3 regions of the Halomonas profundus genome follow, and region 3 is predicted to be linked to each of the others. Evidence: predicted binding sites of a transcription regulator. Region 3 holds the regulator's gene; each other region holds the start of a gene.
The links. The regulator PhoB, encoded in region 3, activates phosphate uptake and scavenging genes when phosphate is short. The targets are predictions, from matches to a motif close to TGTCATANNNNTGTCANA.
Positions count from the first base shown of each region.

Region 1 (3,281 bases), 410 kb from region 3:
TCAAACGCATGATTTGGCGCGAAGTTTTTGGGTCAAGGCTGGCGGTGGGTTCATCCACCAGCAACAGCTTAGGACTTTGCAGGAGCGCCCTGGCGATACCCACCCGCTGGCGCTGGCCGCCAGACAGGGCATCGGCACGTTTATCGATGGCATGCGGCAACCCCACTCGCTCCAATAGACGGAAGGCTTCAATCACAGCCTCCTGCGGGTAGCGGCGCAGGAAGCTGCGCCAAAATCCCACATAACCGAGCTGACCTGAAAGCACGTTCTCCATCACGGTTAGGCGGTCTACTAACGCATACTCTTGAAAAATCATTCCCATGGAGCGGCGGGCATGACGCAGCTTATGTCCCGAGAGCTTCGTCAGTTCCGTGCCGTCCAGACGAATGCTGCCCTGAGTAGGCTCAACCAGCCGGTTCACACAGCGAATCAGTGTGCTTTTACCCGCGCCAGATGGGCCAATCAGCGCCATCACTTGGCCTTTTGGCAGCGTGAGTTCAATATCCGTCAGCGCTCGATCCCCGGTAGGGTAACGTTTACCAACGCCGGTGAGTGTCAACATGGAAGTGCCTCATCTACATAGCGGTTCGGCCAGAAGGTTGCCCTCCTGGCCGATCGTATTGGGGTACTGCTTAAAGATTAATCGCAGTCGTAGGTCACGCCGTTGGCGTCAGCGATGGTGCGAATAACTTCCCAGTTTTCCTGATAAGTAATCGGAATAAACTGTGCTTCACCTGAGTTAGCGAATTCTGACTCTAGGGCAGTGCCTTCCCAGTCGTAGCTGAAGAACGCATCCTGAATCTTCTCGGCAAGTTCCGGGTTCAGGTTATTCGCCAGCCCGTAAGCGGTGGTGGGGAAGGTTTGTGAGGTGTAGATAATGTCGTAATCACCTTCGTTCACCACACCGCGGGAAATCATCCGTTTGCCTACGGAGTTAGCAATCGCCGCCGCGTCGTAATCTTCGTTGACCACGCCGAGAATGGAGTTGTCGTGAGAACCAGAGAAAGCGGTCTCAAAATCTTCCCCCGCTTCCATACCGTACTCAGAGCGCAGCAGCGCAGAGGGGGCGCGGAAGCCAGAGTTGGAAGTCTCTGAGGTAAACGCTAGTTGGCGACCCTGCAAGTCTTCAACGGCTTCAATGCCGCTTCCTGGGTAGGTGATAATCTCCATCTCATAGCCAAAGCTGCCATCTTCCGCGGCCATCATGGCGAAAGGGCGGAAACCACCGCAGTTAACCGCGACCGGGACGCCACCGGTATTGAAACCGGCTACGTGGAGACGGCCAGCGCGCAGCGCTTCCTGCTGGGCAGCATTGGACTGCACCGGGAAGAACTGGACTTTTTTGCCCGTAGCTTCGCTCAGGTGATCCAGAAAGTCAGACCAGACATCCGCGTAAACCGCGGGGTCTTCAACCGGCGTGTAGGCAAACACTAAAGTATCCGGGTCTACCCACTGAGACTCATCGCTGGGAACATCAGCGACCATATCGCCATCGTTATCCACATAGCGTGAAGACAGATCCGCAGAGGCGTTCACCGCGGCCAAGGCGAAGGCACTGGCAACGGCGGCACTGATTAACGTGCGGGAGAGGGATAATGTCTGCATGGGTCACCTGTAGCGTTCTGTAGAGTTATTAAAAGATGACAACATCCTGACGACTCCAGATGACAAAAATGGGGCACTTATATGACCACTTCGTGACGTTTTGGCGAAGAACAGTTAATCTACAGCTTGAAAAGCCTCGTGACCGCGGCGCTCTACAAACAGGCTGTTACCGGGAATTTTTTTCGCCTGATGCTTCAGCTCAGAAAGCTCGCCTGCGATATCCAGCGATTGGCAGGTAGTCGTATCATGGATGGGTTTTACCGCAATCGAGACGCTCACAAAGGGAAAAAACGTCATTCTATTTTGACGGTTTTCGATGTGAATCCCGCCCTGAAGGCGGTCAGCCTCTTCATAGAAGCCCGGTGCCATCACCTCGAATGAGTGCAGAATTTGCTGGCAAACACTTTCCCAGTGCTCAAGCGGCAGCAACATCATAAAATCATCGCCGCCAATATGGCCAATAAAGCCCCCGGCATTCTCTACCTGTGCTTGCAGCAGCCGCGATAGCGAAATGATGATGTGGTCACCTCGGGCGTAGCCATAGGCATCGTTGAAGGCTTTAAAGTTATCCAAGTCAACATAGGCCGCAGCAAACCCATGCCCGGAGGCCAAATAAGCCGCCAGTGTTTCATTGATCAGGATATTACCCGGCAGGCCGGTGAGCGGGTTGGCATGCCGCGCTTGGCGCACCTGAATCGCGGTAATCTCACGCAAAAGGTCAACGATATTGCCCATCCCCAGGTAGTCACCGTTAGCGTTAACGATGACAAAGTCCTCTTGCTCAATATCCCGGCTGTCGGTCAACTTCTGACTCAAAATCTCAAGCGGAGTATCCGCTTCGGCCACCAGCATGCGTGCATCAGCAACGTCCAGCACACGGCGCTTGGCATAAAGCGAATGGCTATAGGGGTTGGTAAATAGAGTTAAAAACGAGTTGCGTCGCACCACCGCCACGGGCTTACCATTCTCCAGCACGGCCACGCAGCGCAAGCTGGGTTGTTGGCGAAATCGCTCGGAGATATACGGCACTGCGCAATCCGTCGTTATGGCATCGGTAGCCCGTAAAATCGAGCGCGTGGTGCGACCCGCAGGGCTTTTTAATTGGGTGCTCGCTGGCAGCACCAGATTGAGTTCTAAAGGCGGCTGCTGGTTGGGTCGGGCGAAATAGAAGCCTTGTAGTAGTGCGAGCCCACGGTCGAGTTCCCACAAGCAAAGATGCTCAGCAGCGGTCTCCACCCCTTCGGCGATCACTTGGCAGTCCAGGCTACGCGCCACATCGAGAATCGAACGCAGGAACTCTCGCTTGGCAGGATCCTGGTCAATGCCGGAGATAAAGTGTCGGTCGAGTTTAACGAAATCCGGGCGCAGCTCCGACCAGTGGCGCAGGCTTGAGTGACCTGCACCGAGGTCATCCAGCGCCACCTGGAAGCCCATGGTGCGGTAGTGATCCACCGCTTGGCGCATTAGCTCGTAGTCGTGGATTGGCACGTGTTCAGTGAGCTCGATCACCACCCGCTCTGGGGGCAAGCCGCTGTCACGAATAAAGCCAAGCGTTAAGCCTTCGCGAAAATCACGCTCTACGATCGTCAACGGCATAACGTTAAGAAACAGCAGGCCCGGCAGATCGAGCTCTGCAAAGCGGTAGATGGCTAACCGTCGGCAGAGTATATCTAATT
Region 1 covers NZ_CP086344.1:315,680-318,960, reverse strand. The annotation lists gene phnC (phosphonate ABC transporter ATP-binding protein) at 1-562, opposite strand, end outside; gene phnD (phosphate/phosphite/phosphonate ABC transporter substrate-binding protein) at 640-1,605, opposite strand; gene LMS44_RS01495 (EAL domain-containing protein) at 1,720-3,281, opposite strand, start outside.
Region 1: phnD (phosphate/phosphite/phosphonate ABC transporter substrate-binding protein) is a predicted target of PhoB. The motif match lies at 1,640-1,657, and genes of this name have one in related genera.

Region 2 (3,281 bases), 680 kb from region 3:
TAAAGGCGTTGGGCAACCGGCTTTCGCGCCAGCGAATAATATGCCCTGCTTCGTTATTGGCGCGAGGGTTGGCGGCATTGGTGGGCGCTAAATCGTAACCAACACCTACTTGTTCCAGATGCTCACCGTCATTAGTGTAAGTTGGGGTTGTCTCTTCAGCGGTACGCTGAGTGTTATTGGTTAGGGTGAGATACACCTCGCCGGAGGCAGGATCGACGGAAGCCCACTCAGGGCGGTCCATTGGCGTGGCACCCAACAAATCCGCTGCATCGCAGGTGTTGATGATGATACCTGCCGCATCGTCGTCGGCTAGCCCCAACGCCGCCGCCAGCGTGCGGCCATCGCGCGTTTGAGCACTAGGCGTTAGCGGTAGCCACTCACCGCTGCCATCGGCATGGAAACGAGCCACATAGAGGGTGCCGTTATCCAAATATTTGTTGCCAATGGCAAGACGATCATACTCTTCCCCTGGACGGTTGGCATCGGCGGGATCCCAGGCAGCATCAGAAACATATTTATATACGTACTCGTTGCGGGAATCGTGCCCCGAGTAGTAAACCACTGGCTGACCGGCTTCCAGCTTGCCTAACCAACACCCTTCATGGCGGAAACGGCCAAGTGCCGTACGCTTAACCGCCAATGCATCACTATAGGGGTCGACCTCCACCTGGTAGCCGAACGTGCGTGCTTCGTTGCGATAATCATCTTCAGCACGCTCGCCGCGCGGGGTAATGTCGAAGCGAGCAAATTCGTCATTCTGTTCAGAGGCGTCTCCCGCCGAAGTATCCCAACCATAGCGGCTTTTAGCGGTGGGAATACCAATCCGCGCGTCGTCCTGGAAGCGTTCGCCATGATTAACGAACACATTGGGCCAGTTCTCTTCACAGGCAATATAGGTGCCCCAGGGCGTTACCCCGTTACCACAGTTATTGTTGGTACCACGGGTTTGGGTACCCTCAGGCGAAAAGCGCGTTTTGACGTAGTCACTGCCCGCCACTGGCCCGGAAAGTTCCATCACCGTCGCACTGGTGAGGCGACGGTTATAACGCGAACCCGGCACATGCGCCCATTGGCCACTGGCGTTCTTTTCGACCTCAACAAGGGTGACACCGTGAGCGTTGATCTCAGTGCGCGACTCAGCTGCTGGCCGCTGGCCCTCATCCGCATTAGTGGGGCCTCCTTGGGGCGCCCATAGCGCTGCTTGGTCGATATACTCATTGTTGAGCGCCAGCACAAAACGGCGCGAGGCGTTGTCGGTATCCAGGGCAAAACCGGCCATGCCGTCATGGTGCATGCCCACACTCTCCGCCTGACGCTCAGCGGTCATCGGCTGCTCGGGCTGCCAGGTAACATTTTGGTTCAGCGGCGTGCCCCACGGCACCAAGACTTGGGCCACATAACCTTCCGGCACCACCACGGCATCGGTGCGTGATCCTTGAACCGCCTCAAACGCCAGTGTCAGGGGTGTTTTTTGGCTGCTGCTTGAGGCAAGCGCTTGAGCAGCGCCACCAAAACTAAGCATCGAGGCAGCCGCCATGCTCAAACCACCGCGCATCACATCACGCCGGGATACATGGCGCGCCAATACTTCCGCGAAAGGTTGGTTGCCGCTGTGGTTAAACAGGCGATGATCTTCGATCTCTTTACTCATTTTGGTCTCCCCCTGATCGTTTGTAGGTCAACGATTGAACGTTAGGAGACACTAAAGAAGCTTAATGACAGCACGATGACGGAGCGCCTGCATTTAGATGAAGAAAGGTCGAATGCTAGTCACTTTTACTCCCCAAACCCTATTGAGGGATGTCTGCAACTCTGCTAAATTAACGCTAATAGTTATCATTAACACAGGAGTTGCTCTCTCATGCAGTTACCCGCTAAGGGCACTGGCCAGGGAGATACGTCGGCCTCGACGACCCGCGAGGTGGCCCACGAGGTGAATAGCAAAGAATTACTTGGCAACTCAGACCAGTTGGTTATCCACCATGAACAGCGCCGCTATGTGTTGCGCCGTACTAAAAGCGGCAAGTTAATTCTTAACGCCTAAAGCTCTTAATATTTCAGCCCCTGATTAATTTAAAGATTTATACGGCAAAGCCAGCCAGGTAGCCCATCGCACCCAGCCAGCGACCTCTTCCACTTATCCCTGTTGGAAATCTCTGGCTTATGAACCACACACGCGCTTTTGGTGGCCTCTTTTTAACGCTGCTTCCACTGTTAACCGCCCAAGCAGACGACGCCGAGCTTAACCCAGTGACGGTCACCGGCACCCGAGCACCTACGGACCTTTCACGGGCACCGCTGATTATCGATATTATTGATCGTGATGATGCTGTGCTGGCCACCGCCAGCCGGGTTGAAGACGTGCTTAGCCGCCAACCCGGCCTGCATGTGGCTGGCCAAGGGCGCCGAAATGGCCAAACCTTAAGTATGCGCGGTTTTGGCAGCAAAGGTGTTCTGGTACGTTTGGATGGCGTTCGTCAGGATATCTCCACCGGCCACATCGGTAACTTCTTTCTCGACCCTGGCTTGATTCAAGAAGTACAGATAGCACGCGGTGCGCTCTCCAGCTTGTACGGCAGCAATGCCATGGGCGGTGTCGTCAGCTTCACCAGTGTGAATGCCAACGACCTGCTTGCCCCCGGCGAAAATAGCGGCGTACGCCTTTCCATAGGCGGTGCGACGGCCAGCGACGAAATGCGGGGGAGCCTGACTGGCTTCGGCCGCCGCAATACCGCCAACGGCCAGGTGGATGGCCTGTTTTCAATCGGCCGCAGTGAATCCGGCGATATTCGCCGCGCGGGGGGCGATGAAGCCGAAGAGGATGCCGCCCTCAATAGCCTGCTGCTAAAAGGCGGTTGGGAGCCAAGCGACGACCAGCGGCTATTTATCAGCTGGCAGCACTACGACGAACGCGCCACCCAGCCCGCCAACCCACAGCAGCTTTCAACCGATGCCAGCAATCCGCTGCGCGATCGCGATGTGGAAAGCAACAACGTCCAGTTGGGCCACCGCTGGCAGCCCAGCGCTGCCACCGAAGTCACCTCGCAGCTTACCTTTAGCCAGCAGGATATCGACGAGCCCCAGGCCAACCGTACCCTAGAGCGGGCCGGTCTTCAGAGCGACGGCTTCCACACCATGGATCACGGCTGGCTTTCGCAAACGCTGGTGTTCGGCGCCGAATTGGAGCAGGCCCGCCAACGGCCAGATGGCGAAGCGAATGGCTTTCCTAAAGCCGATATCGATACCCAGTCAGCCTATCTCGACACTACGCTTACCGCTGG
Region 2 covers NZ_CP086344.1:4,477,814-4,481,094, forward strand. The annotation lists gene LMS44_RS20405 (PhoX family protein) at 1-1,651, opposite strand, end outside; gene hemP (hemin uptake protein HemP) at 1,862-2,044, shown strand; gene LMS44_RS20415 (TonB-dependent receptor) at 2,164-3,281, shown strand, end outside.
Region 2: LMS44_RS20405 (PhoX family protein) is a predicted target of PhoB. The motif match lies at 1,715-1,732, and genes of this name have one in related genera.

Region 3 (3,281 bases):
TTTGGCTGCCAGCAGGCGTGTAGCGAACCGCATTAAAGGCAAGGTTAGAGACGGCGCTGCGAATCTCCTGTTCACTGCCTAACAGTCGGGCATCGCTCTCAAGGGCGACGGTGATGGTATGACGTTGATGCGATAGGGCCAGCGCATCATCACAAACGCTTTGCAGTAAAGGCTCGAGTGACAGTGGATGATGATCTTGGCCGCCCTGGTCAATTTCCAAACGCGAGAGCAGCAATAAATCGTTAACCAGATTCTGCATCCGCTGGGTCTGTTCCTGCATTTGCTGAATACTACGTCCCAAGCGCGGCGGAAGCTGGTCGGAGATATCACTGTAGGTTTCCAAATAGCCGGAGAGAACGGTCAGCGGCGTACGTAACTCATGGGAAACGTTGGCGACAAAGTCGCGCCGCATCTGCTCAAGACGATGCAAGCGGGTGATATCGCGAGCCATCACTAAGCGTTCGTCGTCACCGTAGAGGGTAATTTGATACTGCAGGATTCGCCGTTCATCAATCGGTGAGGTGAGCGTTAACGGCTCACTGTAGTTACGCGAATTAAAATAGCTGATAAAGCCCGGGTCGCGCAGCAGGTTGGTAATGTGTTGACCACGATCATGGACGGTTTGTAGCCCCAGCATGGCGGTGGCGGCGCTGTTCCACCACTCCAAATCACCGTGGCGATCAAGCATGACCACGCTATCACGCATTGCTTCAGACGACTCTTGAATACGTGCCAAAGTAGCCCGCAGACGGCTTTGGGTGATGCGCTGACTTTTTTGATAGCGGTATAAACGATCGAATAGCTCGCCCCACATCCCGCGAGCGGCAGGCGGTTCATCGTTAGGGTGGAGGGTGAGCCACAAATAGAGTTCGCGTAACTGTCGTAAGTGGTAAAACAAGCATCCCGCAAGCCCTGCTGCAAGCCCCAGCCCAGCCGAGCCCAACAGCCAGCCCAAGCAAGTGCCCAGCGTGGCCAGCCACGCTATTCGCCACAGCTCACGACTCCATAAACGCACATTTACACCCGTGCAGAGAAACGGTAACCGGTACCCCGAACCGTTTGGATCAGGTTTTGATGCACGTCGCCCAGCGCTTTACGCAAGCGGCGGATATGCACATCGACCGTGCGCTCTTCAACGTAAACATTGCCGCCCCACACTTGGTCAAGCAGCTGGCTACGTGTGTAAGCGCGCTCTTGGTGAGTCATAAAAAACTGCAGCAAACGGTACTCGGTGGGGCCCATTTCCAGCGCTTTGCCGTGGGCACTTACCCGGTGGCTCACCGGATCAAGCAGCAGGCCGTTAATCTCAATCGGGTCTTCAACGCCACGTGGCGTCGCACGGCGCAGCACCGCTTTTAGCCGTGCCACCAATTCCCGGGGTGAAAAAGGCTTGGTGATATAGTCATCGGCACCGGCTTCAAGCCCTTGAATTTTATTATCCTCTTCGCCTTTCGCGGTGAGCATAATAATCGGGATTTCAGCGGTGGTTTCTTCACGTTTTAGGCGTCTCGCCAGCTCAATACCGCTAGTGCCGGGCATCATCCAGTCCAGCAGCAGTAAATCGGGTTGGTGGTCGACCACCATGGCATGAGCATCCTGGGCGTTATCCGCTTCGAGCACGCGATAGTCAGCCATTTCCAGCGCTACCGCGATCATCTCGCGAATCGACGCCTCATCATCGACAATCAGAACGGTCTTGGCGGTCATACCAGAGCCTCACGGTGTTCAAAGAAACTAGTTCAAAGAAAAACAGTTCAAAGATAAACAGATCAATGACATGTCAGTGACGATAACACCATGACTTGATGACAATTACATGACAACCGCCGCGATCAGCCAGCCGCAGGCCACCAACTTAGCGCGATACCGGCAAAAATCAGCAGTCCCGACCAGTGATTATTGAGAAACGCCTGGAAGCAGGCATCCCGCTCCTGGTCGCGAATTAAGCGCTGCTGATGCAGAAAAGTCGCTGCCATTGCCGCTAGCCCTAACCAGAAGAAACCACCTAAACCAACCCACCAGCCTACCCAAGCCAGCAACCCCAGGGTGGCTAGCTGGAGTAAGCCGATAATCAAACGATCCGCATTTCCAAACAGCACGGCCGTCGATTTAATGCCAATTTTTAAATCGTCGTCGCGATCGACCATGGCGTACTGGGTATCGTAGGCCACTGTCCAGCACACATTAGCGCAGAATAGCAGCCATGCTTCCAGCGGCACGTGGCCGAGCACGGCGCCAAAAGCCATCGGAATTGCCCAGGAAAAAGCCGCGCCCAGCACCACCTGAGGAAAGTGGGTATAGCGCTTCATAAACGGATAAATAATCGCCAGCAGCACCCCGCCCAGCGAGAGCAGCACCGTAAACCAGTTGGTCAGTAATACCAGAATAAACGCAGCGGCCACCAGGGCGATAAACAGCAGTTGAGCTTCGGTTTCGCTGATACGGCCCGTCGCTAGCGGACGTTGTTTTGTGCGTTTCACATGCCCATCGAAGTGGCGATCCGCATAGTCATTGACCACGCAGCCCGCAGCGCGCATCACATAAACGCCGGCCACAAAAATCAGCAGCACATTTCGCCCTGGTACACCTTCCGCAGCCACCCATAATGCCCACAGCGTCGGCCACATCAAAAGCCATGTGCCTATCGGCCGATTCAAGCGCATCAGCTGTAAAAAATCTGCCACGCGAGCCCATCCCTTCGGCCGCAACAGTGAACGATCCATGCTTACCTCACGAAGAATAAGATGCAGGCGCTAGCCTAGCGCGAAGGCAGGCCAAGATCATCCGCCATCGCCGTCAAAAAATACTCTTGCACTAATAACGACAGACTGCCGTGCTTACAGCCGTGATAAAAAACAGAGCGCCTTCCCCAGGCACAGCCTTCCTGTATGCCGTTGACGCTAGCAAACTGGGGGGAATGCGTCGTTACTTCCAATGGCCCACGCACTAAACCCGGCTGGCGAAATAGCCAACTACCTAGCGAGCGCTCGCCCAGGCACTCTAGCCGTTGGCCCTTTACCTGTGAAAGCGGGGCGACCGAGCGCGCCACCACCCATGGCGTTCCATCTAAGCACAGCGCCACTTCCCGCAGCCAGGCGTAACGCTTGGCACCAATGCCCAGCGCCTGAGCCTCATCCTGGCGCGGCCAACCAACCCCCTGGCGCAACAGTCGTACTCGAAACGGCTTCTCGCCACCTGCGACCATTAAGTGGGCGGTTAACGAGTCGGTGGAGGCAACCCACTGCCACCAGGAAGCACTCATCGCCGGGCGCGCCGCATCA
Region 3 covers NZ_CP086344.1:5,158,042-5,161,322, forward strand. The annotation lists gene phoR (phosphate regulon sensor histidine kinase PhoR) at 1-1,015, opposite strand, end outside; gene phoB (phosphate regulon transcriptional regulator PhoB) at 1,018-1,707, opposite strand; gene ubiA (4-hydroxybenzoate octaprenyltransferase) at 1,833-2,723, opposite strand; gene LMS44_RS23525 (chorismate--pyruvate lyase family protein) at 2,759-3,281, opposite strand, start outside.